DNA from 3 places in the Gorillibacterium terrae genome. Region 1 is predicted to be linked to each of the others. Evidence: predicted binding sites of a transcription regulator. Region 1 holds the regulator's gene; each other region holds the start of a gene.

Evidence for each region. The regulator LexA, encoded in region 1, represses DNA repair genes until DNA is damaged. The targets are predictions, from matches to a motif close to CGAACATATGTTCG.
Region 2: a site for LexA is predicted at 4,070-4,083, ahead of ACSEXS_RS01185 (type IA DNA topoisomerase). Genes of this name have one in related genera too.
Region 3: a site for LexA is predicted at 2,978-2,991, ahead of uvrB (excinuclease ABC subunit UvrB). Genes of this name have one in related genera too.

What each region holds. Positions count from the first base shown of each region.
Region 1 is NZ_JBPPGI010000001.1:2,110,174-2,120,649, reverse strand. Features, by position in the region: gene hflX (GTPase HflX) at 1-850, shown strand, start outside; gene ACSEXS_RS09435 (methionine gamma-lyase family protein) at 1,018-2,268, shown strand; gene ACSEXS_RS09430 (MerR family transcriptional regulator) at 2,374-2,760, shown strand; gene glnA (type I glutamate--ammonia ligase) at 2,934-4,271, shown strand; gene ACSEXS_RS09420 (transcriptional regulator) at 4,488-4,706, shown strand; gene ACSEXS_RS09415 (hypothetical protein) at 4,725-4,913, shown strand; gene ACSEXS_RS09410 (SOS response-associated peptidase) at 5,160-5,825, opposite strand; gene ACSEXS_RS09405 (DNA polymerase IV) at 5,963-7,213, shown strand; gene ACSEXS_RS09400 (YhjD family protein) at 7,210-7,704, shown strand; gene lexA (transcriptional repressor LexA) at 7,925-8,548, opposite strand; gene ACSEXS_RS09390 (LysM peptidoglycan-binding domain-containing protein) at 8,895-9,155, shown strand; gene ACSEXS_RS09385 (DUF896 domain-containing protein) at 9,600-9,791, shown strand; gene ACSEXS_RS09380 (hypothetical protein) at 9,781-10,302, shown strand; gene ACSEXS_RS09375 (HAD family hydrolase) at 10,343-10,476, shown strand, end outside.
Region 2 is NZ_JBPPGI010000001.1:264,133-274,608, reverse strand. Features, by position in the region: gene ACSEXS_RS01205 (NAD(P)H-dependent oxidoreductase) at 1-102, shown strand, start outside; gene ACSEXS_RS01200 (copper amine oxidase N-terminal domain-containing protein) at 173-1,126, shown strand; gene ACSEXS_RS01195 (glycosyltransferase family 39 protein) at 1,419-2,729, opposite strand; gene ACSEXS_RS01190 (polysaccharide deacetylase family protein) at 2,748-3,947, opposite strand; gene ACSEXS_RS01185 (type IA DNA topoisomerase) at 4,169-6,628, shown strand; partial or broken gene ACSEXS_RS01180 (transposase) at 6,813-7,013, opposite strand; gene ACSEXS_RS01175 (hydroxymethylglutaryl-CoA lyase-like TIM-barrel protein) at 7,078-8,220, opposite strand; gene ACSEXS_RS01170 ((2Fe-2S)-binding protein) at 8,624-9,418, opposite strand; gene ACSEXS_RS01165 (ABC transporter ATP-binding protein) at 9,415-10,260, opposite strand.
Region 3 is NZ_JBPPGI010000010.1:32,417-42,892, reverse strand. Features, by position in the region: gene ACSEXS_RS21945 (RHS repeat-associated core domain-containing protein) at 1-371, shown strand, start outside; gene ACSEXS_RS21940 (hypothetical protein) at 382-765, shown strand; gene ACSEXS_RS21935 (flagellar motor protein MotB) at 1,335-2,108, opposite strand; gene ACSEXS_RS21930 (flagellar motor protein) at 2,092-2,889, opposite strand; gene uvrB (excinuclease ABC subunit UvrB) at 3,085-5,085, shown strand; gene uvrA (excinuclease ABC subunit UvrA) at 5,359-8,322, shown strand; gene ACSEXS_RS21915 (nitrite/sulfite reductase) at 8,690-10,312, opposite strand.

The DNA of each region.
Region 1 (10,476 bases):
CGGGGTCGGCACCCGCTTCGGGGGCGGCGAGACCAAGCTGGAAACCGACCGGCGGCACATCCGCGAGCGCATCTCGACGCTTAAGCGGCAGCTGCAGGAGGTCGTGCGCCTGCGCAGCCTGCACCGCGAGCGCCGCAAGAAGACCGGCGTCTACCAGGTGGCGCTGGTCGGCTACACCAACGCCGGCAAGTCGACGCTGCTTCGCCAGCTCACCCAGGCCGACGTCTATGTGGAGAACAAGCTGTTCGCGACCCTGGACCCGACCACGCGGAGCCTGGAGCTTCCGAACGGCAAGGAAATCGTCCTGACCGATACCGTCGGGTTTATCCAGAACCTGCCGCACGATCTGGTCGCCGCCTTCCGGGCCACGCTGGAGGAGGCGAACGAAGCGGACCTCATCCTGCACGTGGTGGATAGCTCCTCGGAGATGCGGGACGAGCAGATGCGGGTGGTCGACGGGGTGCTCCGCGAGCTCGGGGCCCAAGACAAGGAGACCGTGACGCTGTTCAATAAAGTCGATCAGTTGCCGCAAGAGCAGCGGAATCTGCTCGCCGCTCCCGGCGAATACCTGCGCATCTCCGCCTTCAACGAAGCCGATCTGGACGGCCTTAAGGCGCTTCTGGAGCGCAAGCTGTCCGGCGGGGTGGCGCACTACCGCATCCCGGCCGATAAAGGCGAGCTGATTGCGCTCGCTTACCGGATCGGTACGGTGCTGGACAGCGCCGTGGAGGAGGACGAGATGCTGCTGAGCGTGCGGCTGGACGCGGCGGAAGCGGAAAAGCACGGACGCGCGCTGGCGCCTTATCGCGCGGACCGGTCCGGCAAGCCCGTTCCCGATGCCGAAGCTTGATCACCGCGAGGCTGTTCCTCCGTCGTTTTTTCTTGACGGATGGGACAGCCTCGATTTTTTTGTCCAAGCAGGCTCAACTTCATTTTACCCGAATGAATTGACCGTGGAAGGCAATCGTGGTAGACTCAACTTTTGCGCTTTTTATGTCATGCAAGGGAGAATCAGCCATGTCCATTTCAGAGGAGATCCGCCGCTTGGCGGAACAGGCGGAAGCCAAGGCGGAGAGCCGCCTGAAGGAACTTGACCGGCTCGCGGAGGCCAATCAGTGGAAGGTCATCGAGGCGTTTCAGCGCCACAAGGTGAGCGATTTTCATTTTGCCGGTTCAACCGGCTACGGCTACAATGATCGGGGCCGGGAAGTGCTGGACCTGGTTTACGCCCAAGTGTTCGGCGCCGAGGCGGCGCTTGTCCGGCCGCATTTCGTCTCCGGAACCCATACCATCGGAACCGCCTTGTTCGGCATCCTTCGGCCGGGCGACAAGCTGCTTTACATAACGGGAAGCCCATACGATACGCTGCACAACGTGATTGGCACGGGGCGGGACGGCTCCGGGTCGCTGGCCGATTTCGGCGTGAGCTTCGATGCGGTGAACCTGAATGCGCAAGGCAAACCGGATTGGAACGCCATTGCCGACGCCCTGACCCCGGACACCCGCGTCGTCGGTATCCAGCGCTCGCGGGGGTATGCCTGGAGGGCTTCCTTTACCGTGGAAGAGATCGGCGAGATGGTCCGTTTCGTCAAAAACAAGAAACCCGACGCGATTGTCTTCGTAGATAACTGCTATGGCGAGTTTACCGAGCTGACGGAGCCGACCGAAGCGGGAGCGGACCTCATCGCGGGCTCGCTGATCAAGAATCCCGGCGGCGGAATCGCTCCGACGGGGGGGTACGTGGCGGGCCGGGCCGATCTGGTGGAGAAGACGGCCTATCGCCTCACCGCACCGGGAATCGGCGGCGAAGTGGGGGCGATGCTCGGCACGATGCGCAGCCTGTTCCAGGGGCTGTTCCTCGCTCCCCATTTGGTCGGCCAGGCGCTCAAGGGGAGCGTCTTCGCGGCCGCTTTATTCGAGGACCTCGGGTTCGATACCCAGCCTCGCTGGCAAGACACGCGGACGGATCTGATCCAGGCGATCCGGTTCACCGGACCGGACCACCTGATCGCCTTCGTGCAGGGCATCCAAAAAGCCTCGGCGGTCGATGCTCACGTCGTGCCCGAGCCATGGGATATGCCGGGGTACGAAGATCCCGTTATCATGGCGGCGGGAACGTTTATTCAAGGCGGCAGCCTCGAGCTGTCCGCCGACGCTCCCGTGCGGGAGCCCTTCATCGCTTATATGCAAGGCGGACTTACCTATGCCCATGCCAAGCTCGGCGTCTTGCACGCGCTGTCGAATTTGAAGGAGCGAAACTTGTTGTGATTAAACCTCACACAGGTTGACACTTTTTCTCTTTCGGAGTAAGATGGGAGAGAATATCAGTCACAGGAGTGATTGGACTTGAACAATGATGAAATCCGCAGGAACATGGCGCTGTTTCCGATCGGGATCGTGATGAAGCTGACCGACCTCACCGCCAGACAGATCCGCTATTATGAGCAGCACGAGCTGGTGAAGCCGGCGCGTACGGGCGGGAACCAACGGCTGTATTCCTTTATCGATGTGGAACGGCTTCTCGAGATCAAGAATCTCATCGAGAAGGGCGTCAACATCGCGGGGATCAAGCAGGTCCTGTCTCCGATCACCCAGAATTCCGAGGAAGCGACCGTGATCACGGTGGAAACGGAGCAGAAGCGCAAGGAGCTGTCCGACTCCCAACTGCACAAGATGCTCAAGCAGCAGCTGTTCACGGGCAACAAGCGTCCCAATCAGGTATCGCTTATTCAAGGGGAGCTGTCCCGCTTCTTCCATTGAGGCGACTTCGTTCGGACTTGTGAGGCGCCATCGTTCGGTTCCCCAGCGGGGCCGGCTTTCGGCGTTAGGGGGCATTCGCCCTCGTTTTTCGGCGTATTTGGATGGTATCGCCTTCACCTCATGCATTATAATAGTAGACGAATCAGGACATGCGACAGGGAGGAATCGGTTTCGTGACGACCAAAGGGTACAGCAAAGAAGATATTCTTCGCATTGCGAAGGAAGAGAACGTCCGGTTTATCCGCCTGCAGTTTACGGATCTGCTCGGAACGATCAAGAATGTGGAAATTCCGGTAAGCCAACTGGAAAAGGCGCTCGACAACAAGATGATGTTCGACGGCTCTTCCATCGAAGGGTATGTGCGGATCGAAGAATCCGATATGTATCTGTATCCGGACCTGAGCACCTGGGTTATCTTCCCCTGGGTCACGGAAGACCGGATCGCCCGGCTGATCTGCGACATTTATCTCCCGGACGGAACGCCGTTCCCCGGCGACCCGCGCGGTATTCTGCGCCGGGCGCTGAAGGAAGCCGAAGAGATGGGCTATACGACGATGAACGTAGGGCCGGAACCGGAATTCTTCCTCTTTAAGACCGACGACAAGGGCAACCCGACCACCGAGCTGAACGACCAGGGCGGATATTTCGATCTGGCGCCGACGGACCTCGGCGAGAACTGCCGCCGCGAGATCGTCCTCACCCTCGAAGAGATGGGCTTCGAGATCGAAGCCTCCCATCACGAGGTAGCTCCCGGTCAGCATGAGATCGACTTCAAATATGCGGACGCTCTGCAAGCGGCCGATTCGATTCAGACCTTCAAGCTGGTCGTCAAGACGATTGCCCGTCAGCACGGCCTGCATGCGTCCTTCATGCCGAAGCCGCTGTTCGGCGTAAACGGCTCCGGCATGCACTGTCACCAATCGCTGTTCCGCGGCAAGGAGAACGCCTTCTACGACGAAAGCGACAAGCTGGGACTCAGCCAGGACGCGCGCTATTACATGGCCGGCATCCTGAAGCATGCCCGTTCGTTCGCGGCCGTCACCAACCCGACGGTCAACTCCTACAAGCGGCTGGTACCGGGTTATGAGGCTCCGTGTTACGTGGCCTGGTCGGCCAGCAACCGCAGCCCGATGATCCGCATTCCGGCGTCCCGCGGCCTCAGCACCCGCATCGAGGTGCGCAACCCCGACCCCGCGGCCAATCCGTACCTGGCTCTCGCCGTCATGCTGAAGGCGGGCCTGGACGGCATCCGCCACAAGACGCAGCTTCCGGCTCCCGTCGACCGCAACATCTACGTGATGACGGAGGACGAGCGGATCGAACAAGGCATTCCGAGCCTGCCGAACGACCTGAAGGAAGCGCTGAACGAGCTCCTGCGCGACGATGTCATCTGCGAAGCGCTGGGCGATCACGCACTGTCCTACTTCTTCGAGCTGAAGGAGATCGAGTGGGACATGTACCGCACCCAGGTTCACCAATGGGAACGCGACCACTACATGACGCTGTATTAAAAGGATAGAACCCGCACGGCTCTTTGAAGGTGCACCCCTAAGGATAACATTGGAAAAACCTCTTGGGATATCCAGTGATCATTCTTAGGGGTGCATTTTTTATGGGGGTAAAACCTGCTGATCCCGCTTTTGCTGGCCGACGAGGAGACTTTAGTTATATACTAGCGTGAGTATAATTTATGTGGTAGTATAAGTTCAAAAGAAGGAAGTCGAAATATGGAGGAACCGAAAGGCACGGCCGCTACGAAGGCTAAAAATAAATACAATGCCGCCAATTACGACCGACTCTATCCTTATGTACCGAAGGGCCGAAAAGCCGTGTATGAGGCGGCGGCCCGGAAAGCCAAGGTAAGCCTGAACGATTACCTTATTCAGGCGCTCGAGGAGAAGATCGAGCGGGAGAACGATACTTGCGCTAGTACAAAAAATGCTTGATAAAAAGGAGATGAGGGAATGGACGAAACGCAGGAAATGCTGAAAGCGATCCTCGCCCGGGTCGAGGCGGAGTCGGCGGCGAATGAAGGCTTCCGTAAGGAAGTTCGGGAGGCGCTGGACGAGATCCGAGATTCCCAGAAATACTTAGCGGGAAAGATCGGGGAAACGGACTACGAATTGAGGCTCATCAAGCGAAAGCAGGGTTAAAGAAAAGTGCAGCAAGGGAGGCTCGCTGCTCTTTTTCTATACAGATTTCCTCCACATGGAAAAATGGGAGAAAATGCCAGTGGACCGTTTAATCCTACTGTTCACCAATGGGAACGCGACCACTACATGAAGGAACCCCTCGGCCACTCGGTCGAGGGGTTCTTTTTCGTTCGACACGGGTATCGTAAAGCTGGCCAGCTTAACCAGGCAGCCCCGGGACCATCCATCGCCACAGTCGGCCGCCGTCTAGCCGATTTCCCGGAGCAGCTCCGGCGTGTCGTTCTTCACGTTGCCGACGGCCGAGGAAACGGGATAGGCCTGCATCGCTTCGGCGTCGAACGGACGAAGCATCGCTTGGAGTGCTTTGGAATCGAAGCGGGTCCGGTCCAGCCAAACGGAGAGGTCCTCGGGGCGGAGAATCACCGGCATCCGGTCGTGGATCGGCGCCATGAGCGCATTCGCCTCGGTAGTCAGGATCGTCACGCTGGACAGTTTGGCTCCGTCCGGGCCGACCCAGGTATCATAGAGCGCGGCCATGGCGAACAGCGACCGGTCCTTCCGTACGAAGCGGTAGGGCTGGCGTGTGCCTCCGCGCTTGTCCCATTCGTAGAAGCCGTCGGCCGGCACGGCGCACCGCTTGCGTTCGAACAGGCGCCGGAAGGACGGCTTGTCCGCGACGGTCTCGGAGCGGGCGTTGATCAGCTTGAGCCCCTCCTGGGGACTGGCGGCCCAGGAAGGAATGAGGCCCCAGCGCAGTTCGCCCAGCCGGTTTGCCCCGTCCTGGGCTACGACCGCCGGTATCATCTGGCCGGGGGCGACGTTGTAGCGGGGACGGTAGTTCTCCCAGGGGCCGACCTGCAGCATGCTTTCCAGCTCCTCCATGGTTACGGTGATGGTATAGCGTCCGCACATGCGGCACTCCTCCTTTTTCTTCAGTATAGCCTTCTTCCCCCGGCGTGCAAGTTCCAGAAATTAACCCTTGTATCAGAACATACATTCGTGCATATAATAAGGATACAAACATTTGTTCTCATGTGGAGGCGGACTTGATGTCCGAAACCGAACGTGTCATTCTGCTGGCGGATTGCCAGAGCTTTTACGCGTCCGTGGAAAAGGCGGGCCGCCCGGAGCTGAAGAACGCGCCGGTCGCGGTCGGCGATCCGTCGCGGCGCTCGGGCATCGTTTTGGCTGCTTGCCCGCTTGCCAAGGCCCGCGGCGTAACGACCGCCTGCCGGGTAGGCGAGGCGCTGGCCAAATGCCCGGAGCTCACGGTCATCCGACCGCGGATGCAGACGTACATCAACGTGTCGCTGCTGATCACCCAGATCTACGAATCGTTTACCGACAAAGTCGAGCCGTACAGCATCGACGAACAGTTTCTCGACATAACCGGCTCGGCGCTGCCGCCGGAGGAATTGGTGAGAAGACTGCAGAAGCGGGTGCTGCTGTCCACGGGAGTCCGGTGCCGGGTAGGCGTGGGACCCAACAAGATTCTGGCCAAGACGGCCACCGACAACTTCGCCAAAAAGCGGGAGGACGGCGTCTTTACGCTGGGGCCGGAGAACATCGAAGTGCTCTGGGAGCTGCCGGTGCACCAGATGTTCATGGTCAGCAATCGGATGGCCCGGCACTTTTACCGCATGGGGCTTACCCGGATCGGCGATATCGCCCGGCTCGACCAGATGGAGTTCCGCCGGCGCATGCGGCGGGAAATGGGCAAGCAGAGCGATGTCCAGGCGGATTATTACTGGCAGATTGCCCGAGGCATCGATCCGAGCCCGGTCGTCCCCAGCATCCGCAAGGAGCTGAAGTCGATCAGCCACGGAAAAGCCCTGCGCAGCAGCCTCTACGGCAAGCTGGCCGACATCGAGGTGGTGCTGCTGGAGCTTACGGCGGAGGTCTGCCGCCGCGCCCGGCGGCGGGGCTACATGGGGCGGGTCGTCTCCGTAGGAGCGGTTGAAACCGACGGCAGCCGGTCCTGGGGGTTCAGCCGGCAGATGACGCTGCCCGAGCCGACCTCGCTTGCCCATGAGATGGCGGGAGCAGTACTGCCGCTGTTCGCCAAGCATTGGAGCGGGGGAGAGGTGAGCCGCGTGTTCGTATCGCTCGATTCGCTGGTGTCGGACGAAGCGATGCAGCTCACGCTGTTTGAGGACCGCGAACGAACCTACCGGCGGGAGCGGGCGATCGACCGGATTCAGGACCGTTACGGAAGCGCCGCGATTCTGCGGGCATCCTCGCTGCTGAAAGCGGGCGTCGCGCTGGAGCGGGCGGAACAGATAGGAGGCCATTACCGATGAGCAAGCTGGACGGGAACGAAAGGTGGAATTCGAAGATGCTGTTAACCGAGCATCAGGAGCGCTACGAGCGCCGCAACGAGCATCCGCGCACCGGATTGCCGGATGCGGAGGAGCTGGAAATGCTGCGCGATTCGATTCTCCTGCCGCATCTTATCACCATGCTGGAACGCAGCCGCGGCGAGATCGAGCGCCTGCCGCACCTGCTCAAGTCGGCGTATCTGGGGGCGACGGATGCGCTGCTGGACCGGGCGGCGCAGGAAATGCGCTCGCTGCGCAAAGAATTGGCCCGGCGGCAGATCAAAGTCACCGGCGAGGAATACGACGGCGAGATGGTGTATTACTACAGCTATGTCTGCCGCGGCTATACGGACCGGTTCGGCATCGTCCGCGAGGTGATGCGTTCCGAGCTGAGCGTGAAGCTGGGGCGATACATCGGGGATCTGAACAAGGCGCTCCGGGAGCTCGGACAAACGTCCCCTGTCGCCCAGTAGGGCGGAGGAACGGTCGGTTGCCGGGCTGTCTGGCTTGGGCTGGCGTTTTTTTTGGGTTTGGGCGGTCACAGGGAACCTGGCCGGATTGAACCGAGCTGGCGATCGAATTGCCCGGTGTAGTTCCGTCGGAACCCGTACCCGTCAAAAAAAGCCTCTCGGCACATTCGCGTGCGAAGAGGCTTTCGTTAGCTTCGAATAAAGCGGGAGAACGAGGCGGACCTTAATGAATGTCGCGGAATACCCCGACGACCTTGCCCAGGATGGAGACCGTCTTCAGCAGGATCGGCTGCATCGTCGGATTCTGCGGCTGCAGGCGGAAGTAATCCTTCTCCTTGTAGAAGGTCTTGACCGTCGCTTCGTCTTCCTCGGTCATGGCGACGACGATATCGCCGTTGTTGGCAGTGTGCTGCTGGCGGACGATGACGTAATCGCCGTCATGGATGCCGGCATCGATCATGCTGTCTCCCTGCACGGTCAGCATAAAGACGGTATGGTCGCCGACATAATGCTCCGGAAGAGGGAAGTAGTCCTCGATGTTCTCGGTTGCGGTGATGGGAACGCCTGCCGTCACCTTGCCGATCAGGGGAACGCGGGCGACCGAGAAGGAAAATTGCGAGACGGAGTCGTCATTCGTGCCGAGCAGCTCGATAGCACGGGGCTTCGTCGGGTCGCGGCGGATCATTCCCTTCTTTTCCAAACGGTCAAGGTGGCCGTGAACGGTCGAACTGGAAGCGAGGCCCACCGCTTCTCCGATCTCGCGGACGGAGGGCGGATATCCCTTGGCCTTGACTTCGCTAGCGATAAATTCGAGAATGGCCTGTTGGCGGCCCGATAATTTCGTCACGTATGATCACTCCATCAGGGAATTTATAAGCAAAGTATACCATAGAATGAAAGTTCGTACAAACATAAGTTCGTTTTTCACTTGACATGAACATGTGTTCGCCTTATAGTGAGAACAGAACAAACGTTTGGGGGTCGTGAAGATGAGTGCTTACTATATCTGTGAACCTGCCGGTATGGATCATCGAATCGGGAGAGACGGGCGCAGCGGGAGCGTCAAAGCCGCATTGCGCTATTCCCCACCAGGCTCGCGGAAAGCCGATCATGAAGGCCGGAGACTGTCCTTTTCGTCGAGAACGGTGGTCCTTGGGCTTCTGATTACGTTCTTCCTGTTCGGTGGCTTCCTGATGACGGCCTATGCTACCGCAGGAGCTTCGGATAACAGCCCTTCTTCCGCCAGCGTCATCCCCGCCTCTAAGCCGGCGGCAGCCGAAGGCACAGGAGTCGTCATTGACGCAGCTCCCGGAGACAGCCTGTGGAGCATTTCCAGCCGCTACGCCGACGGGCGGTCGATCCGTTCCTATATGAAGGAATTGAAGAAAATCAATCACCTGACCTCCAACGAGCTGCAGGTTGGACAGATTCTGCGGCTGCCTGACAGCAAGTAACCGGTGCAGGGGCGCTCGGCGGTTCAGCCCAAAGACCAAGCGTTTATCCGCAGGCTTGCAGGCTCTTGGCCAAGCGGCGACTGGCGACTGCCGGGTGCGGGCGACGTGAGGAAGCGATTTTCTTTTACGCATAAAGTTCACTTGAGAAGCAAGCAGCGATGGACCGGGCGGAGTTAACTTCGCATGGAGCCGACGCTGCTTTTTTAACGTTTTGGGACAAGTAAGAAGACGAGGACAGGAAATAAGGTGAGGAAAACCCAACAGGAAGAAAGCAAGAAACCAAGAAGGCCAAAACGAACGGTAAACCCGTGAAGGCCGATCAAAGGAAACCAAGCCCTCTTGGCCGCCATCCCGGGGGCCGCGACACCGCCAGAATGACCGCTTGACAAGGCTTTATGGCAATGGCAAAGTAATAGAGAAACTCGCATCAAGGGAGGTGTTTGCATGAGCATGGACGATACGGTGGCCCGCATCAATGAGCTGGCCCGCAAGGCCAAAACGGTTGGGCTGACCGACGAGGAGCTGGAGGAGCGCAACACCCTCCGCCGAATCTACATCGACGCGTTTAAGAGGTCCATGAAATATCAATTGGACTCCATCAAATACGTAGAGGATGAAGAAAACGATGTCCCGTAAATGGGAACGCATGGTTGAGAAAAACCAGAAAACCATCAACGCCAAACGCAAGAAGGAAGGCCTTTCGCCGATGCAGGCCAAGGCGAAAGCCGAGACGAAGGACGTCTTCAAGGGAATCAACTGGATGCTGCCGTTCTTTCTCGTGCTGATCACGATCCTGAACATCGTCATGTTCCTTCAGCAGAACACCTTGACGAGGGGGAACCTGATCACCTTTATCGTCTATATCCTGCTGGCGGTTCTGCTCCTGTTCATGAACCGGCCTACCCTGACCATCGGCAAGAGCTCGATCACGTCCCGGCGGTTCGCCAGCTTTCAGACGGCTTCCGCGGGGGAGATCGAAGAGATCCAATTGGTGAAGGGCGCGGTGGTCATTCGCCTGAAAGCCAAGAAGAAGCGCTGGGTCTATACCCGCATCACGCACTGGTTCCCCATTGAAGCCGTATCCGTGCGGCTCCGGCAGTTTGCGGAATTAAACCATATTCCCGTAACGGGAGAAGGTTCGAAATAAGCATTGGACATGCCGATATCTGAACAGGGGTGGGAGAGGAATGGGGACGAAGGCCGTTTTGTTTGATCTCGACGATACCTTGCTCTGGGACGAGCGAAGCGTGAAGGAGGCGTTCGCGGCCACCTGCCGCTATGCCGCCGAACGCTCGCCCGGCCTCGATCCCGAGCGGCTGGA
Region 2 (10,476 bases), 1.8 Mb from region 1:
GATGAGATTTTTCCAAAGCAGGAGTATGACTGGGTCAACCTAAGAGAGAAAATCGAAAAATACCTGTCTCGATTTCCCAAAGAAGCCGGAACGAATCATTAAAGACAAACCCTCCGCAACTCCCCCGCCCGGCGTATCGTCTTTTCCCTATATCCCCTGAAAGAGGTGCTCCATGAAAAAGTTCCTGCTCGGTCTGCTCAGCGGCGCTCTTCTGGCCGGCTCGACCGCGGCCATTGCCGCTCCCTCCCTGCAAGCAAAACTGACCTCCGCTTTATTTGAAATCAACGGTCAGAGCGTCCACCCGGACAGCGCCAATCCGGCTATTGAGGTGAATGGGCGCACCTATGTGCCGCTCCGCTTCGTGGCCGAAGAGCTGGGGGCGGTCGTCGGGTACGAGGCCGACTCAAAGACGGTTCGCATCCGGAACGGCCCTCTGACCGTCGCCGATCCCAACTTTCCCGGCGTTTCGGTCGGCAACCTCGTCCTTACCCGCTCCGGCGGCAATACGGCCATCACCGGCCACTTGCAATATGCCGGCACAGGAAACAGCCTCAACCGGCTGGAAGCGCGGCTGACCTTCTACGATGCCGCGAACCGCAAGCTGGGCGCCGCTGCGATCAAGGGAGACGCCTTCGGCGTGGAAACGAAGACCTTCTCCGCTTCGGGAAGCGGCGACCTGCGCGCCTATCAAACCGTCCTGCTGGATATCTTGTCCGTCAATGGGACGTCCGTCTCCCCGGCTCCGACCTTCCTTTACGAGGACCGGAAACAGGGCTTCTCGCTCGCCCTGCCCGACTATTGGAAAGGAAAGTTCACCGTTGAGACCCAGACCGATCCGGACACCGGGGTCGTCTCTCTCCGCTTCGTCGACAAGGCCAACCAAGCCGTCGGCGGAACCGTCTTCACCCTGCAGATCAGCCCGAAGAAGCAGTGGGAACAATCGGGAAAAGCCATCCTGGAAATCGTCCCTTCCTGGGTGCTGGGCGAAACCGGAGGCCGGGTGTTCGCAATGATCGCCGCTTCCGACGTCCAGTACAACACGCAGGACCCGGCCCTCACCGAGGAATACACCCAGATGAGGCAGTCCTTGGAACGCGTTCGGGTATCGTTCGCTCCGCTTCGCTAAGCGGGGGAGCCTGAGGAGCGGGAATCCGTCCGCAGCGGCCTTACGCAACAAATAAGCCCGTCTCCAAGGAGGCGGGCTTCCCAAGCGAAGGGGGCGGAGTCGTTCTGGAAAAGCGCAGCGCTCGCCTTTGTCCCCGGATTTCAACCTTAGCAGACTCATTCAGAAATCCGGGGGCAACAGCGATTGGAAGAACGATCCGGACCCGCAGCGCCCATCCATGAATGGCCCGTACCCGCAACGCCCATCCAAAAAGCCCGCCTCCGAAGAGGCGGGCTTATTCCACCAGGTACGATCAGGCCGACTGAACCGGCTGGGCGGCGCGGCGGCCTGCAATCCATTTCCGGCCGAGTCCGACCAGATCGGTGATGACTCCGGCGACAATCAGCATCAGGAACGGCATCATCCCGAGCGTGTAGCGGGTTTCCGGTATGAACAGCAGCTGCACGAAGAGGAACAGGAAGAAGTGCACGGCGAGGAACCGGTACGGCCGGCGGATGAACGGCATGATGGCCGCAAGCGGCATCCCGTAGTACACGAGGAATTTGTGCAGCTTGCGCAGCACGGTTTCCCAGGGCTTCCACGTGAGATAGTCGAAGTAGTTCGCTGCGTATATCCCTCTCAGGAACATCGCCTTGGTCTTGCCGGTGGTGAACCAGCGAATCCAGGTGTTGGGGTCGTCCTTCAACCCCTGCTTGATCCGCTCCAGGCCTATTTCTGTCTGGTGATCGTAGTCGATGTCGTTCCAGGGGATCGACTTCTTGAAATACGGCTCCGTCCCGGCCAGAAAGGGATTGCCCGATCCTTGAGACAGGAGAATAAACTTGTCCAGCGTGATCAGGTTGCGGATCCACCAGGGCAGCATGCACACGGCGAAGGCCGCGGCGCCGAAGGCGATCTGCTTGAGGAAGAGCTTCTTGTGCTTGATCCAGAGGAACAGATACGGCACAACCGTGATGATGATGGTGTTGGGCCGCACCAGCGTGGCGAGGGCCGCCAAGGCTCCGGCGATGATATGATCCCTGGGCTTGTTCTCCTGGATGATCTTCACCTGGTAATAGACCGCGGCGAGGAACAGCAAGAGGAACAGATTCTCGGTCAGGATGAGACCGGTCACGAACAGATAAGGGCCGTAGACGGTGGCGATGCCGGCCGCAATCAACCCGGCCGCCCGATTAAATAAGCGGCAGCCGATCCGATAGAGAAAATAGATGGTGCCCGTCATGAACAGGCAGTTAAAAATGCGGATTACATAGAGCGTATGGAGCATATCGCCGTAGCCGAACACTTTGAACACGCCGACCAGGAACAGCGGCCAGCCGGGCGGAACCTTGGCGTTCGGAGCCTCCGACTTGTAGCCGTAGACGCCGTCCTCGATAATTTGCGCCGCCATGACAGTGTAGTTGTACTGGTCGTTCTTGATCTGGGGAAATTTGTAGTGGGACACATAGTCAAACCGCATGAAAAAGGCGATTGCCAACACGAGCACGATCAGGTATTTGGCCGATTTTTTGAATAGATTGCCGCTTGCTGCCACTGGTTTGATGTCAACCCCTCTTTTCGAGACGATGGTTGCCCTTGCTGCCCGTTGCTGGGTTTTGGGCATACTTTCTTCATTCTATCATCAGGTCGCCGTTAACTCAATGCGCTGGCGTTTCTTGTCGAAGACCAGCCCCACTCGCGTTGCGTTGCAGAATTCCCGCAGGGGCACCATGAGCTCGCCGTCCTTCATTTCCGGCGTCAGTCCGGACAGAGGAATGTCGTTGCCGTTGACGCTCAGGACTCCCCGGGTTTCTTTGTTTTCCAGCGTCCGGTCCCCCTGCTTCATCCGCCCGATCAACGTCTCCGGCTTCTCTCCCGCCTTCGAGCCGTTCATCCGGTAGCCGATCCGGTCTGCCCGGGTGTCAATGCCCTCCATGGTGGTGAACATGAAGTCGATTCCTGCCGCCTTGGCCACCTCCAGCGTAGTCAGGCTGTATTTGCCGTAGGGGAAGCAGAGCACGCTGAGCTTGTTGCCGAGCTCGGCCTTCAGGCGTTCCTCCGCCTTCGTCAGATCGTCCGAAATCCGCTTGCGGTATTCCTCCGCGGTTTCCATCCGCTTCTCTTTCTTCAGGTACTGGGCGTGCATGAGCGCGGGCTTCTGCGAGCCCTTGGCGTCCACGGCGACGGTAATATGCTGATCGTAGGTGTGGCTGTAGAAGCTCATTCCGTCCTGCTTCATCTTGCGGATCTGGTCCCATTTCAGCTTGGGCGATCCCGCCTTCTTGGGGTCGTCTACGCCGGATACGATCAAGAAGTTGGTCGCGGTGTAGCCGAATTCCTTCAGGATCGGATAGGCGTAGGTATAGAAGGTTTCGTACCCGTCGTCAAAAGTGAGCAGCACGGCGTTGTCGGGAACCTTTCCTTTATTCAAGATGAAGTCGGCGTACTGGTCCATGGAAATCACGTGAAAGCCCTCGTCCCGGAGCAGCTCCATCTGCTTGCGGAAGTCGGCCACCGTGATGGAGGAACGGCCGGGCTGATCCTTCGGCCAGATGTCGTGATACATCAGCGTCTGGACGCGGTCGGTGTAATAGACGCCCTTTGCGGGCGGAGTGTCGTTCTTCGCCGAGGCGGTCCAGTTGACCTCCATCCCCAGGCTCTCCTTCAAAAAGGATGCCGGAACGTACAGTTCATCCTGCTTCGTCTCCGTGGACGGCTTCTTGACCTCGCTGCCGTTAACGAAAAATTGGTAGGAGCTTTTGCCGGTAAGCCCGCAGGAAGCAAGAATCAGCGATAGAGCAATGAGGACGAGAAGCGGCGGCACCAGCTTGCGCGTGTTCAATGTAAAATAGACCTCCCCTTTATTCCAAAAGCAAGTATACGGGATCGACCCGTTTCCGTAAAGAAGCCGCGTCGCATCTTAAGAGTTTCTTTACCATTCTTAAGAAACCCCTTAAATAGGGACGAACGAACGCCCGGTTTGGTTGCGGTTTACGGCAATTCCCTTGCTCGCTCCCGCCGGGAGCCGCAATCTGCTATACTTCTCGAAGGGGAGGAAACCGCATGAAGACCCTTGTCATCGCCGAAAAGCCGGATATGGGGCGCAACATCGCCGCCGCCATCGAACCGAAGGCGGCCAACCGGCGGACGCACCTGGAAGGCGAAAGCTACATCATCACCTGGGCGATCGGCCACCTCATCACCTTGGCCGAGCCCGACAAATACGACGACAAATACAAGAAATGGCGGATGGCCGACCTGCCGATCATCCCCGACACCTTCAAGCTGATTCCGGTCTACCGCACGAAGGATCAATTGAAGGTGATCGCGGAGCTCGCCAAGCAGTGCGGCCGCATCGTCAACGCCTGCGACGCCGGGCGCGAGGGGCAGCTCATCTTCGCCTATATCCAGCAGCACCTGAAGCTGCGCCAGCCGGTCGACCGGCTGTGGATCTCGGATCTGACGGCGGAGACCATCCGCCGCGGCTTCCGCGAGCTGAAGAGCGGCGCGGACTACGACAACCTGACCCGGGCGGCGCGGGCCCGCAGCGAAGCCGACTGGCTGATCGGCATGAACGGCTCGCGGGCGTTTACCGTCAGGCACAACGAGCTGCTCTCCGTGGGGCGCGTGCAGACGCCGGTTCTGGCGCTCATCTACGATCGGCAAAAGCAGATCGAGGCGTTCACCTCGGCGAAATTTTACGAGGTGGAGGCTTTTTTTCGCCAGGACGAAGCCCGCTATCGCGGGCTGTGGCAGGGCGAGCGAATCGCCGACCCGGACAAAGCCAAGGCGATCGCCGCCAAAGTGGCGGACAAGCCGGGCCGGATCGCCTCCTATGATATCAAGGAAACGAAGGAATATCCCTATAAGCTGTATGACCTGACCCTGCTTCAGCGCGAGGCGAACGCAAAGCTCGGCTTCTCCGCCAAGAAGACGCTGGATCTCGCCCAGGGGCTGTACGAAAAGCACAAGGTCATCTCCTATCCCCGGACCAACTCCAATTACGTCACGGAGGAAAACCTGCCGGATATGCGCAAGTCGCTGGAGATGCTGAAGTCCACCGCCTACGGCGAGTTGGCGGCGGGTGCCGATCCGGCGCGGGTGCACAAGAACAACAAGGCGGTCTGCAATCCGGCCAAGGTCGAGGATCACCATGCGATTCTGCCGACGCTGAAGAAGCCGGGCGCGCTCTCTCCGGACGAGCAGAAGGTCTACGACCTGGTCGTTCGCCGCTTCCTCGCCCAGTATTATCCTCCGGCGGAATATAAGGTGCACACCGTGCTGACCGAGGCGGAGGGCGAACGCTTCAAGACGACCGTCAAGGAGCTGCTGGCCGAAGGCTGGAAGGCGATTTATGCCGGTGAGGAAGCCGCCCGGAAAAACCGGCGGAATGCGAAGGCCAAGGCGAACGAGGCCGGGCCGGACTCCGACGATCCGAGTGCCGAGGAGGAAACCTCCTCCCCGTTCGTGCTGGATGGCGCGCGCCCGGTACACTGCGAGGAAGCGAATGCCGTCGAGAAGGAAACGCAGCCGCCCAAATCCTATACGGAAGGCACGCTGCTGAAGGCGATGGAAAGCGCGGGCAAGCAGGTCGAGGACGAGGAGCTGCGCGACGCGATGAAGGATTCGGGGCTCGGTACGCCGGCCACCCGGGCCGCGACGATCGAGCGGCTGAAGCAGGTCGGCTACATCGACATGCAGGGCAAAAAGATCGCCGTTACCCCGAAGGGGCGCATGGCGATCGAGCTGATCCGCGGCGCGGGCGTCGAGCTGCTTGCCTCCCCGGAGATGACCGGCCAGTGGGAGCGGCGGCTGAACGACATCGCCCGCGGCCAAGCCGACAGCGCCGCCTTCATGGAGAAGGTGAAGCAGTTCGCGCGGCTGATCGTGGACAAGGTCAGCCGCCAGGCGGCGGCGGACAAGACCGCCTTCGGCGAGACCGCCGGCGCGGGACGGCCGGGCGGCGCACGCGGGCGCGGTACGGGCCGGGGTGCGGCAGGCGGGGACACCGCCGCGAGAGCCGCCGGGACGAAGCGGGCCTCGGCGCGCGGCGGGAGCGGCGCGGCGGCGAAGAGCGCGGGCCGCACCGGCGGCGCATCGGCGGCGCAGGCGGCCGCTGGCAGCAGGCGCGGGTCGGGTGGAGCGCCGGCCCCGAGCGCGGCCGCCGAGGTTCGAGCCCGCGCATCCGCAGCGACGTCCGGCAGCGATTCGCGCGCCTCGGCGGCCGCTCCGGCAGCGGCCGGGGAGCGGCCTCGGGTGGCCCGCTGCCCGCGGCCGGGCTGCGGCGGCGAGCTGTTCATGGGCCGCCGGGGCTACGGCTGCAGCCGCTACAAGGAAGGCTGCGGCTTCGTGATCTGGAAGGACAGCTTCGGCAAATCGCTGTCCGACAGCATGGTGCGCCAGCTCGCCGAGAAGGGACGCACCGGCAAGCTGAAGTTCAGCGACGCGGACGGCTCCTTCGACGGCCGGCTCGTCCTGCGCGATCCGGCGACGGGTGCGCTGGAGCTGCACCGAGCCGAATAGGAGCCAAGCCCGTCGGGGGCAGGAAGCGATCGCAAGCCGCCGCAGATGGCGCGTCTAAAGCTTCCTTGCCGTCAGGGCAAATCAAACAGGCCGTTTTCCGACGGGAGTCGTTCCCGCCGAAAACGGCCTGTTTGGCGATCGCGGCCTGCGGCCCGGTGCGCCAAGAAGATTACGCCTCCTGAGCCCGCCGCCACTGCCCCCGGCCGTCCTCCAAGGAAAGGCCGTCTTCATGGCGTTTAACCCAGCCGATGATCTGCGCGTCGCTGCGAATGTTGAGCAGCAGCCGAATTTCCCGGAGCGACGCCTTTTCTTCCAAACGGAGACGCACCGCCTCCGCTTTGATCTCGGGCGAATACGATACGAACGATTGGCCTCTCCGCGCCATGGCGTTGCGCTCCTCTCTGTGCGATGGGGCTGCCCCTATCCAAAGGGTAAAGCAATCTCTCTTTTTATTGGACGATTCCGTTTGCCGTTTCCAGGCGGCGGGCCAGATCGGCCACCTCGCGCGGGGCGATCGGACGCTTCAGCTTCTCCGCTTCCTTGCGCACCTGCGAGAGCAGATCCGCTCCGCCGATTCGGTTCATCTCCACCCCTTGGAGGCTGAGCACATGCTCCAGCGAATGCAGGCCGGAATGCTTGCCCAACAGAAAGCTGTGCTCCCGGCACAGTTCTTCCGGCTCAAAGCATTGGTACACGGACCGGTTCTTGATCAGGCCGTCCACATGGATGCCCGATTCGTGCGCGTAGACCAGGCTGCCGACGATCGGCTTCGCCTCCGGCATGCGGCGGCCCGAGGCCTGGGTGACGTAATCGGCGAGCGGCTGGAACCATTCCGTCTGTAGCACATCGCAGCCTTGGTAGAGATGGCGCCAGGCCATCGAAACCTCTTCCATGGCCGCATTGCCGGCCCGTTCGCCGAGACCGGCGACGGTCGTGCTGGCGATGGCCGCACCGGCCGCCAAAGCGGCGAGGGTGTTCGCCGTGGCCAACCCGAAGTCGTTGTGGCCGTGGAATTCCAGCTCTGTATCCGAAGGAACAGAGTCGACGAGCGTCTTGATCCGTTCCGTCGTGGTCACCGGGTTCAGAGCCGACACCGTATCGGCATACCGGAAGCGGCGCACACCATCTTCATAGAGTGTATTGATCACGAGCGACATAAACGAAGGGTCCGCCCGCGAAGCATCTTCCAGTCCGATCGAGACTTGAAGCCCGCGCTTCATCCCGTAGTCAGCCGCCCGCCGGATCAGCGATAGCGCCCCGGACTTCGTCAGGCCCAGCTTGTCGCGGATATGCAGCTCGGAAGCGGGAAGAGTGACGTGCGCCCAACGGGCACCGGTTCGGAGCGTCGCATCGAGATCCCGGGCGAGCGCCCGGTTCCAGGTGGAAATCACCACCGGCAGCTCCAGCTCGACGATGCTGCGAATGGCGGCTTCCTCGTCCGCGCCCATCGCCGGCGTGCCGACTTCGATCTGCTGCACGCCCGCTTCGGCGAGCATCCGGGCGATCTGCCGCTTTTCCTCCGCCGTAAATGCCACTCCCGCAGCCTGCTCTCCGTCACGCAGTGTCGTATCGCAGTACCCGATTCGCTTCATGGTGCACCTCTTTCGTTTCCGTTCGTTTTGATGTCATTAAACTTAACAACATCTTCATTATACAAAGTCAATCGTTCTTTTTCAAAGCTGTTTTTAGATATAAACGTTCTAATAATTAGATATATCTTCCGAATTAATTCCACTCTTATCCACTATTCTGCCGCATCCTTGTCATCCTCTTGCCCGCTCTGTCTAGCGAAAGACACCGGGCAGCAGCCGGCAGGCAGTTCTCCCGATAAACAGCGCCGAAGTCTTTTGCAGAATGGATAACATCCCGCTTGTCCGGTCGGGGTGCCTAAGCAGGCAGGCTTCCCCCTAACAAAAACCGCCCTTCCCGGAGAAGAAAGGCGGCTATCGGATGATGAGTCGTGTTTGCGTTTTCAAGGGACGTCGATTCCGGAAGTTAGGGGGTCGCCATCCGCCGACGAATCTCGCGGAACTGCTCCTCTCGCTCTTCTCGGCTGAGCTTCGGGCAATTGTAGCAGTAACCATACCCGTTATCTGTCTTGTAAGCGAGGCAGCAGGCGGCGCGGATCAACACCTTCGCCCCCGGCTCGTAGGGGCTGTCGACGCTGCGGAACCGGACGGCCAGCGGATTGCGGCTTCCCGTCCCGAAGATCTCTCCCGGCATCTCCTGCATGAGATACGAGAAGTCGTGCGCAAGCCGGCTGCCGTACGGCTCGGGCAGCTCCTTCGCTTGCAGCCGGTCCCAGCCATAGCGCAGACTGGTCGCAAGCAGCGCCCACAGCGTCTGCGGCTGAACTGCCGCGGCGGCGGCCACCGACTCGAACAGCGGGCGGACGAGCTCTCCGTAAAAGCGGTCCATGCCTGCCCGCGCCGCGCTACCCCGGCCAACGCCTGCGGGAAGCGGCCGAAGCTCGGCCGTCTTCAGGAAGAACGATAAGGAAACCGCCGGTCCTTCGCCCGACAGGTACAGGAACGTGTTTTCCGGCTGGAGACGAAGCTCCGCCGAAGCCTGAACCAGCGTCTCCTGATAGGCTCCCGAGAGCCGAGCGAGCCAGGAGGCCAAGTACGTGCCCGCTACGTCCAGCGTCCGCGCCCGCAGCCGCGACGCGAAGGCTTGGGCGAAGACGAGCGCCCCTTCCGGCCGGGCCAGCTCCGCAAAGGAAAACCCTGCGGCGTCGGCAGGCTCTTCCGTGACAACGCCGTAATAAGCGGCGATTTCGGGGTCGATCACCGTCGCGCCGATACCAGCGCCTCCTTCTGCGAGGGAACCCGGACAGGCTCCGAGGCTTTTCCGGCCAATTCATAAGGCAGGCACAGCGGTACGCCGGTGCGGGGGTCGGCCACCAGATCGGCCTCGATCCCGAACACCTGACGCAGCACGTCCGGCGTAACGACCTCGGTCGGCGTTCCTTCGGCCACGACCCTGCCCTCGCGGATGGCGACCATGTGCTGGGCGTAGCGGGTCGCATGGTTGAGGTCGTGGACAACCATCACGATGGTTCGCCCCTCCTCTTCGTTCAGCTTTTGCAGGAGCTTGAGCACCTCCAGCTGATGCGCCATGTCCAGGTAGGTGGTCGGCTCGTCGAGGAACAGGATGTCCGTCTCCTGGGCGATCGCCATGGCGATCCAGGCGCGCTGCCGCTGCCCGCCGGACAGCTCGTCCAGGGAGCGCAGCGCGAGCCCGGCCATGCCGGTTACTTCCAGCGCGGACCGGATCGCATCCTTATCCTTCGCGGTCAGGGAACCGAAGCCGCGCTGATGGGGAAACCGGCCGAAGGAGACGAGCTCGCTGACCGTGAGTCCCTCCGGAGCGCTCGGATTCTGCGGCAGAATGGCAAGCTGCCTCGCCACCTCCACCGTGGACTGGGAGTGGATCGACTTGCCGTCCAGGTACACTCCGCCGCGCTGCGGCTTCAGGATGCGGGCCATCGTCTTCAGGAGCGTCGATTTGCCGGAGCCGTTCGCGCCGACGAGCGCCGTAATCTTTCCTTCCGGCAGCGATAAGTTCATGCCCTCCACGATCAGGCGGTCGGCATAGGCGATATCGAGAGCTTTCGTCTCCAAGGTGTTCATGCGGATTCCTTCCCTTTCTTCATCCGATCTTCATTTTGATATTATCAATGATAATCGTTATCAATTAGATTCGTCAATCGGTTCCGCTCAAATGGATTCCAATTGAAAAGCTTCCTCCACGAAAAAGCGCCTGCCGACAGCCGGGTTCGTTCGCTCAGGCCCCTCAGCCCTGCGTACGTCCGACTGTCGTCAGGCGCCGATCGGATGGCCGACCGT
Region 3 (10,476 bases), on a different contig from region 1:
CAAAAGAAGAAGCAATAGCGAAAGGTTTTAAAGTTACTGAGGGTGCGGGATCTAGCGCAAGTAATATTGTAAATGGGACAAGATTAAACGGACAACTTACTGCCGAAGAAGCAAGTTCTGTATTTACGAGATCAGGAACCTTAAAACAGGAAGTAATTAATAAATCTGAAGCAATCGTACCGGGAAGTAAGTTAAGTGACCCAGAAGTAATAAAAGCCTTGACAAGCAATGGTAGCTCGATAAATGATTGGGCTAAAATGTCAACACAGACTTTTAAAAGCCCGAGCGGTGATTTCCAAGTACATTATTATCAAAACTTGAAGACTGGAGAAATATCTACGTTCGGTATGAAAGCGAAGTTTAACAGATGAGGTGAGTCATTTGAAAGTTCGTTGTAAAAGTAGGAAGAAGTTGCTAAAAGAAGGGGAATATGAAAGCCTAAGAATAAACCAGGAATACACTGTATTAGCGATTGAGTTTTATAACAGTGTTGAATCTCCTTTTAGTCAGTCAATTGGAGACTTTATGTTATACAGAATTAGAGGTGACGATAGTTTCATTCTCCCTTTTCCGGCTAAACTGTTCGAAATAACTAACGCAGGAATTTCTTCGAATTGGATATTATTTAGAGAACTAGATGGATCATTTTCACTACTTCCTGAAAAGTGGGCTAGGAGTAATTTCTGGGAGGATTATTATAATGATGATCAAATTGCTTATCAAGATTTAAAGGAGGAGGAGAAAAGAATACTTCAAGATAGTTAACTATTCCAAAACCTTGATTGGCTTCGTGCCTTTCAAGGTTTCTTTTTCGTTTGGGGGGCATTGCTGAATGAACTCATCATTAATCAATGAATGCCACAATGCGAACTAACCGTTCTTGTTTAAGTATTTTTTAACGTATCCTTCATTGAAAAGCTCCAACTAATGCTCACGGATTTTTCGTTTGTAATGGCTTACCGCAACTTTGGGAAACTTAGGACGCCCACTTTGAGTGAGTGCTAATTTATTTTGTTCTACAGTGATTTACCTCGATTGTTAGCTTGAAAGAGCATGACGGCAGAATATAACAGGAAGGCTCGTTCGGATAACTACCTTTGCAATCTCAAAGCCACCGCATGGCTGAACAAAATCAAGAGAGGGTGGTAATGAAATAAGACTGGTTAAGGTTTATATGACACATAGGGATCTTACTAAAGAAAGAACCATATTTTCCTTGATTTGAGTCTTTACGAAAGCTGATCCTGATAGTTGAAGTGCTTACTCAGATATGTAAAAAGCGAGAGTGCCGGGGGAACGCCCCTGGCACTCTCGCTTTCGATTCACAGTTAGGATTACCGCAGCACGACAATCTCCACGCGGCGGTTCTTCTGCCGATTGGCTTCGGTGTCGTTCTTCGCGATCGGTTCCGTGTCGGCATAAGCCACGGAGCGGAAGAGGTCGCGGGACAGGCCCTTCTTCTCGAAGTAGCGAACGACGGAGAGCGAACGCTCCGACGACAGCCGCCAGTTGTCCTGGTAGAGGCCGCCGCCGCTGATCGGCAGACTGTCCGTGTGGCCCTCCACGCTGATCTTGGCGTGCAGGCTCGGGAAGAGGCTCGCCATCTTGTCCAGGATCGGATAGGCGCCGGACTTCAGTTCGGCCTTGCCGAGGTCGAACAGGAAGTAATCCTTCAGGGTAACGGCGATGCCGCGGTCGGTGTCGACGGCGGAGACGGTGGCCTGAAGCTTATTGTCTTCGATATATTGGGTAATGATCTTCAGGAGCCCTTGCAGCTCCTGCTCCTTGCGTTTTTTGTCGGCCTCCGTCTGGGCGCCGGATTGGTCTTCCTCTTTATTGTCCTGCTTGTTGTCGGCCTCGTTGTTCGGCGGGTTGATGACGCCGAGGACGCCGCCGCCGGCTCCGTTCTTCGCGATCATGGAGTCCGACTTGCTGAACGTAAATTGAAGGGATTGGGCCAACTGGCTGTATTTGTCCATGTCCACCTTGCTCATCGAGTACATGACGACGAAGAATACCAGCAAGAGCGTGATTAAGTCCGAATAGGTAACGAGCCAGCGTTCGTTGCTTTCGTGCTCGGCGTGCTTCTTCTTATTTCTCCTCGCCATTGGCATCGGCACCCGCTTCCGTGTTCTTTCGGCCATTCTTGTCGTGCAGGAAGGAGGTCAGCTTCTTCTTGATGAGCTGCGGGTTCTCGCCGGCCTGCAGGGCCAGGATGCCTTCCAGCATCAGCTCCATGTCGGAGACGAGGGCTTTGCTGCGGTTCTTGATCTTGGTTCCGATCGGCAAATAGATCAGGTTGGCGCTCGCCACGCCGTACAGCGTAGCCGTAAAGGCGACGGCGATCTTCGGTCCGAGCGTGTCGGGGTCCTCCAGGTTCCCGAGCACGTGGATCAGGCCGAGCACCGTGCCGATGATGCCGATCGTGGGTGCGTAGCCGCCGGCCGAATCGAACATTTTGGCATACCCTTCGTATTTGTCCTCCAGCGCATCCATCTCCAGCTCCATGATCTGCCGGGTGAGGTCGGGGTCCGTACCGTCGACCACCATCAGGAGCCCTTCGCGGAGAAACGGGTTCGGGTGATCCTGCGCGCGCTGTTCCAAGGCGAGGACGCCTTCGCGGCGGGCGATCGTGGCCATGTCGACAATTTCATCGATGATCTGGGCGGGGTTGCGCTTGCTTTCCTTGAAGGCCATTCCGAAAGCGGCGGGCAAGTCCTTCAGGCTGGAGAGCGGAAAGCTGATGATGACCGCGCCGAAGGTGCCGCCGAATACGATGATGGCCGCCGTGTAGATCCAGAGGGAAGCCAGGTGCCCCCCTTCGAGCGCAAACCCTGCGATCAGGGAGATAAAGCCGAGCAGAATACCGATAATTGTCGTAATGTCCACGAACGTCCACTCCAGTTCTGAGGTAGGATGCAGCCTGTGTAAGATGCTTCCAAAGATTGCAACACAGGTGGAAAAAAGGTATAATAAACGAACGTGTATTCCTATTTTCCGATAAAGCTCGTCTTACACTATATCGGAACCGGAAGCGATAAAATTTAGAGCATTTGCGCAAAGGGGCAGGTGACGACGAGGACCATGAGCGAAATTGTCATGAGCAACAGGCCGTTCGAGCTGCAGTCGGACTATTCTCCGCAAGGGGATCAGCCGAGGGCGATCACCGAGCTGGTCGAGGGCGTGAAGGCGGGCAAGCGGCATCAGACCCTGCTCGGCGCGACCGGAACGGGCAAGACCTTTACCATCGCCCAGACCATCGCCCAGTTGAACCGTCCGACGCTGGTCATCGCCCACAACAAGACATTGGCGGCCCAGCTTGCGAGCGAATTCAAGGAATTTTTTCCGAACAACTCGGTCGATTACTTCGTCAGCTACTACGATTACTATCAGCCCGAGGCGTATATTGCGTCCTCGGATACCTATATCGAGAAGGATTCCAGCGTCAACGAGGAGATCGACAAGCTGCGCCACTCGGCGACGAGCGCGCTGTTCGAGCGGCGCGACGTCATCATCGTGGCGAGCGTCTCCTGCATCTACGGTCTCGGTTCTCCGATGGAGTACCGGGATTTGGTCATGTCGCTGCGTGTCGGCATGGAGAAGCCGAGGAACGAGATTCTCCACCGGCTGGTCGACATCCAATACCAGCGCAACGACATCAACTTCGTGCGCGGCACGTTCCGGGTCCGCGGCGATGTCGTCGAGATTTTCCCGGCGTCGCACAGCGAGCATGCGGTGCGGGTCGAGCTGTTCGGCGACGAGATCGAGCGGATTACCGAGATCGACGTGCTGACGGGCGAGATCATCGGCGAGCGCGACCATATCGCCATCTTCCCGGCGTCGCACTTCGTGACCGCCGAGGATTCGATGAAGCGGGCGGTCGTCAATATCGAGCGCGAGCTGGAGGAACGGCTGGAGGAGCTGCGCGGCCAGGGCAAGCTGCTGGAAGCGCAGCGGCTCGAGCAGCGGACCCGCTACGACATCGAGATGATGCTGGAGATGGGCTTCTGCTCCGGCATCGAGAACTATTCCGGACCGCTGACCTTCCGCGAGCGGGGAGCGACCCCGTACACGCTGTTCGATTACTTCCCCGACGACCTGCTCGTCGTGGTCGACGAATCGCATGTGACGCTGCCGCAGATCCGCGGCATGTACAACGGCGACCGCGCCCGCAAGGAAGTGTTGGTCGAGCACGGCTTTCGGCTGCCGTCGGCGCTCGATAACCGGCCGCTGCGCTTCGAGGAGTTCGAGCAGAAGTTCGAACAGATCATCTATGTATCGGCTACGCCGGGACCGTACGAGATCGAGCACTGCCCGACGATGGTTGAGCAGATCATCCGCCCGACCGGGCTGCTCGACCCCGAGATCGACGTTCGCCCGACCAAGGGACAGATCGACGACCTGATCGGCGAGATTCACGACCGAATCGCCAAGGACGAGCGCGTGCTGGTGACGACGCTGACGAAGAAGATGGCGGAGGACCTGACCGATTACCTCAAGGAGATCGGCATCAAGGTACGCTACCTCCACTCCGACATCAAGACGCTGGAGCGGATGCAGATTCTGCGCGACCTCCGGCTCGGCACGTTCCACGTCCTGATCGGCATCAACCTGCTCCGGGAAGGGCTTGACCTGCCGGAGGTATCGCTCGTCGCCATTCTGGACGCCGACAAGGAAGGCTTCCTGCGCGCGGAGCGTTCGCTCATCCAGACCATCGGCCGGGCGGCTCGCAACTCCGAGGGTAAGGTCATCATGTACGGCGACAAGATCACCGACTCGATGGACAAGGCGATCCGCGAGACGGCTCGCCGCCGCGCGATCCAGATCGAATTCAACGAGAAGCACGGCATTACCCCGACGACGATCCAGAAGCGGGTCCGCGACGTGATCGAAGCGACGAAGGTAGCCGAGCAGAAGTCGGATTACCTCACCGGCGTGAAGGAAGGCGGCAAGCTGTCCAAGCGCGACCGGGCGGCCGTGATCGAGCGGCTGGAGAAAGAAATGAAGGAAGCGGCGAAGAACCTGCAGTTCGAGCGCGCCGCGGAGCTGCGAGATGCGGTCCTCGAGCTGAAGGCGCAGGATTGACGAGACGCCGCGCCTTCGGGGAAGACGGCGTATCGCCGGGCGGGAATCTGCCGAAGATGAGGATAACCGAGGATAAGGAATAGAGGACGAGCGCGGTTAACCCGCACGGCGGCCGTTCCGTAAGGGACAGGCCGCCGTGCGGGGCGAGCCGCGTATTCATAAGCTTCAAAGCGAGGGTTCGGACGGCGCGGCTGCGTCTATCGGGACGAAGAGCGGTAGCCCCGTGGCCATGGCTTGGAAGGACAGCTTACTAGATAAAAAGGGTGTGAGAGAGTGGCCATCGACAATATTGTGATCAAAGGGGCCCGGGCCCACAATCTGAAGAATATCGACGTCACGATTCCCCGGGACAAATTCGTGGTGCTGACGGGACTCAGCGGCTCCGGCAAGTCGTCGCTCGCGTTCGATACGATCTATGCGGAAGGACAGCGGCGCTATGTGGAGTCGCTGTCCGCTTATGCCCGGCAGTTCCTCGGGCAGATGGATAAGCCGGACGTCGACTCCATTGAGGGACTGTCTCCGGCCATCTCCATCGACCAAAAGACGACAAGCCGTAACCCGCGATCCACGGTCGGCACGGTGACGGAGATTTACGATTACCTGCGGCTCCTGTTCGCGCGCATCGGCCACCCTCATTGCCCGGTTCACGGCATCGAGATCACTTCGCAGACGGTCGAGCAGATGGTCGACCGGATTCTCGAGTACCCCGAGCGGACCCGGCTGCAGATTATGGCTCCGCTGGTCTCCGGGCGCAAGGGCGAGCATGTGAAGCTGCTGGAAGATATCCGCAAGCAGGGCTATGTCCGCGTGCGGGTCAACGGGGAGCTCCGCGAGCTGTCCGAGACCATCGAGCTGGAGAAGAACAAGAAGCATACGATCGAAGTGGTGATCGACCGGATCGTCGTCAAGGACGACGTCGCGGCGCGCTTGGCCGATTCGCTGGAAACGGCGCTGAAGCTGGCCGAGGGCCGCGTGCTGGTCGACGTGATGGAGCATGAGGAGCTGCTGTTCAGCCAGAACCTCGCCTGCCCGATCTGCGGCTTCAGCATGGACGAACTGTCTCCCCGGATGTTCTCCTTCAACAGCCCGTTCGGGGCCTGCCCCGATTGCGACGGCCTGGGCAGCAAGATGATCGTCGATCCCGAGCTGCTCGTGCCCGACGGAAGCAAGTCGATCGAACAAGGAGCGTTCGAAGCCTGGGCGGGCGGAACGTCCAATTATTACCCGCAGTACCTGGCTGCGGTCTGCAAGCATTTCAAGATCCCGACGAACGTTCCGGTCTCCGAGCTGCCCAAGGAGCTGATGGAGAAGCTCCTGTACGGAACCGGAACGGAACGCGTTCACTTCCGCTACGAGAACGACTTCGGGCAGAGCCGCGAGGCCTGGGTATCGTTCGAGGGCATCGTGACCAACCTCGAGCGCCGTTACCGCGATACCGCCTCGGACGGCATTCGCGAGTACATTGAAGCGTACATGGCCGGCAAGCCTTGCGAGACCTGCAAGGGCAAGCGGCTGAAGCCGGAGGTGCTGGCGGTCACCGTCGGCGAGCAGAATATCTCCTATGTCACCGACCTCGCGGTCGGCGACGCGCATACCTTCTTCGACGGCCTGACGCTGAATGCCAAGGAGCAGGCGATCGCCAACCTGATTCTCAAGGAGATCAAGGAGCGCCTCGGCTTCCTCGTGAACGTCGGCCTCGACTACCTGACGCTCAGCCGGGCGGCAGGCACGCTCTCCGGCGGCGAGGCGCAGCGCATCCGGCTGGCGACTCAGGTCGGCTCCAGCCTGATGGGCGTTCTGTACATCCTCGACGAGCCGAGCATCGGGCTGCACCAGCGCGACAATGACCGGCTGATCGGGACGCTGAAGCGCATGCGCGACCTCGGTAATACGCTCATCGTCGTCGAGCATGACGAGGACACCATGCTGGCGGCCGATTACATCATCGACATCGGCCCGGGAGCAGGCATTCACGGTGGCCACGTCATCGCCAAGGGAACGCCGCAGGAGATCATGGCGAACCCGGACTCCATCACAGGCCAATACCTGAGCGGCAAGAAGCTGATTCCGGTTCCGACCTCTCGCCGCAAACCGCGAGAGGAATGGCTGGAGGTCCGTGGGGCCAAGGAAAATAACCTGAAGAACCTGAGTGTGAAGATTCCGCTCGGCGTGTTCGCCTGTGTCACCGGCGTATCCGGCTCCGGCAAGAGCACCCTGGTCAACGAGATCATCTACAAGACGATGGCCCGCGATCTGAACCGGGCCCGGGTCCGTCCCGGCCAGCACAAGGAGTTCCTCGGTCTGGAGCAGGTCGAGAAGGTCATCGACATCGACCAATCCCCGATCGGACGGACGCCGCGTTCAAACCCGGCGACCTATACGGGCGTGTTCGACGATATCCGCGACCTGTTCTCGACGACCACCGAAGCCAAGATTCGCGGCTACAAGAAGGGCCGCTTCAGCTTCAACGTCAAGGGAGGGCGCTGCGAAGCCTGCAAGGGCGACGGGATCATCAAGATCGAGATGCACTTCCTGCCCGACGTCTATGTGCCCTGCGAGGTCTGCAAAGGGCGGCGCTACAACCGCGAGACGCTGGAAATCCACTACAAAGGCAAGAACATCGCCGAAGTGCTGGACATGACCATCGAAGACGCCACGCACTTCTTTGAGAATATCCCGCGCATTCACCGCAAGCTGAAGACTCTGCTTGACGTGGGCCTGGGCTATATGAAAATGGGTCAGGCCGCGACCACCATGTCGGGCGGTGAAGCCCAGCGGGTCAAGCTGGCGGCGGAGCTGTACCGGCGCAACACCGGCAAGTCGTTCTATATCCTCGACGAGCCGACGACCGGCCTGCATGTCGACGATATCGACCGGCTGCTGGTCGTGCTTCAGCGCTTGGTGGACAGCGGCGAGACCGTGCTCGTCATCGAGCACAACCTCGACGTGATCAAGACCGCCGACTACCTGATCGACCTGGGACCCGAAGGGGGCCACAAGGGTGGCACGATCATCGCGGCAGGGACGCCGGAGCAGATCTGCGAGAACCCCGATTCGTACACCGGCCGCTACCTGAAACCGGTTCTGGAACGGGACCGCAAGCGGACCGCCGAACTGTTCGGCGAGAAGCCTGCCGACGGCAAGCGCGGGAAAGGCGCAAAGGCCAAAGCGGCCAAGGCGAGCCGATCGGAAGACGAAAGCGAGTCGGCGGAGGAGCGCAAGGACGCGCTGGCTTAATCGTCCGGCCGAATAAAAATCAAGGGGGACTCCAAAGGGCCGTAGGGCCAAGGAGTCCCTTCTCTTTATCCAACTGACCAAATTAAGCATAAACTCGCAAAGCCTTCACCAAGCCCAGCTCCGTATAAGTCCAGCAAGATCCCAACAAAAGCTCAACACATGGCTTAGCCGTTCACCCCAACCAAGCTTAGCTCATGGTATAGCCAATTCCCCCGAACCAGCAAAAAGCCTGCCGATCCAGCGATCGGCAGGCTTTTTTGAACTGCGGCGGCAGGCCGCATCGTGGAGAGTGTGGTGCCGTCTAGCTTCTTCTCCTGGTTGCAACCCTGACCGTGAACGGTCACGCAGTTGAGACAGAGGAGTCCGCTCAGCCTGCGCTGACCAGCCGGGCCGCCTCGTCGAGCTGCTCCTGAAACGCGAGAACGCCTGCGCGGTGGACAAAGCGGTGGAAGCTTTCTCCGGCCTCGCGGTTCTGTCGGTAGAACTCGATCAAGTGCTTGAGCACCGGACCGACGTCGTCGCCCTTGATCCGTCCCTTCAGGGGAGTGACCAGCCGGGCGCCCGGTCCGAGAATGCCGCCGATGGAAATGTCGAACGCATCCGTCATGCCCGCTTCGGTCTTGACCAGCGCACCCTGTAAGCCGATATCGGCGATGTACTTCTGGCCGCAGTTGTTCGGGCAGCCGACGAAGTGGATGCGCACCTCTTCATCAAGCTCGATCTCCCGGTCGAGGTACTCGGCCACCCGGCGGGCGCGCTCTTTGGTCTCGACGATGGCGAGGTTGCAGAACTCGTTGCCGGTGCAGGAGACCGTCCGGCTGGTGAACCGCTTCGGGAACGGAGTGAGCCGTTCCAGGACCGACTCCGCCAGCAGGGCCTCGACCTTCTCATGCGGAACGCCGGTGAGCAGGATATTCTGCGACATGGTCGTGCGCAGCTCGGAGTCGCCGTATTCCTCGGACAGCCGGGCGAGCTCCGTCAGCTCGGAAGCCGACAAGCGGCCGACCGGCACGTTTAGTCCGACGTAGCTCAGGCCGCTCTGCTTCTGGGGATGCACGCCGTCGAAGTAGGCGCCGTTCCAGCCGATGATCTTGTCCGTTCCCCGGGTTGGCAGCTCGCCGGTCAGCTTGAGCAGCTCTTCCCGGAACTTATCCGGTCCCCAATCGGCAACGAGGAATTTCAGCCGGGCATGATGGCGCTTCTCGCGGTAGCCGTGATCGCGGAACAGCGTCGCGACCGCTGCGGCAATGGGCCGCACGTCTTCGGGGCGGGCAAAGACATCCAGTTGTTGGGCCAGATAAGGCTTCGCCGACAGGCCGCCGCCCACCCAGACATGGAAGCCCGGCACCTCCCGGCCGTCGATGTCCTTGACCGCCGGAGTGAAGGCCAGATCGTTGATCTCGGCGTGGGCGGTGTTGTAGAAGCTGCCGGAGATGGACATCTTGTACTTGCGCGGCAGGTTGGAGAAATCGCGGTTCAGCAGGAAGAAGTCGTTGACCTCCTCCACGAGCGCGGTGGTGTCCAGGAGCTCATCCTTGTCGATCCCGGCCAGCGGGTTGCCGACGATAGTCCGCGGGCAATCGCCGCAAGCCTCGAAGGAGTAGAGGCCGACGCTTTCCAGCCGCTTGAAGATATCAGGCAGGTTCTCCACCCGCAGCCAGTGGAATTGGATCGCTTGGCGGGTGGTCACATCGACCAGCTCGCGGCCGTAATCGCGGGCGATGGAAGCGAGCGCCTTCGCCTGGGAGCTGGTCATCCGGCCGCCGTTGATGCGCACGCGCATCATGAAATGGCCGTCCTTCGGCTTTTGCTCATAGACGCCGGCCCATTTGAAGCGGCTCAGGTCGTCCTCCGGGATGGACGCGTAGCCGCCGGCTGCATGGGTCTCGATGATGGAACGGATGATATCCAGGCCGTCCTTTTCCAGCTTGAGCAGTTCCATCTTGTTCAGCTTGGACGGATCATCCGCCCAGATGGCTTCATAGGCCATAGAGAAACCTCCTTGAGCGCAGTCGCGAGAATCGGGGGGTGTTAATTCCGACAAAAACAATATGATTAAGCGTATCGTAACACATGTGTCCTTGCCCGTAAACGGATGAAGCCATAACGATTCCTTATAGTGCGTGGAGCAGAATCTTATAAAGAGCCATGCAG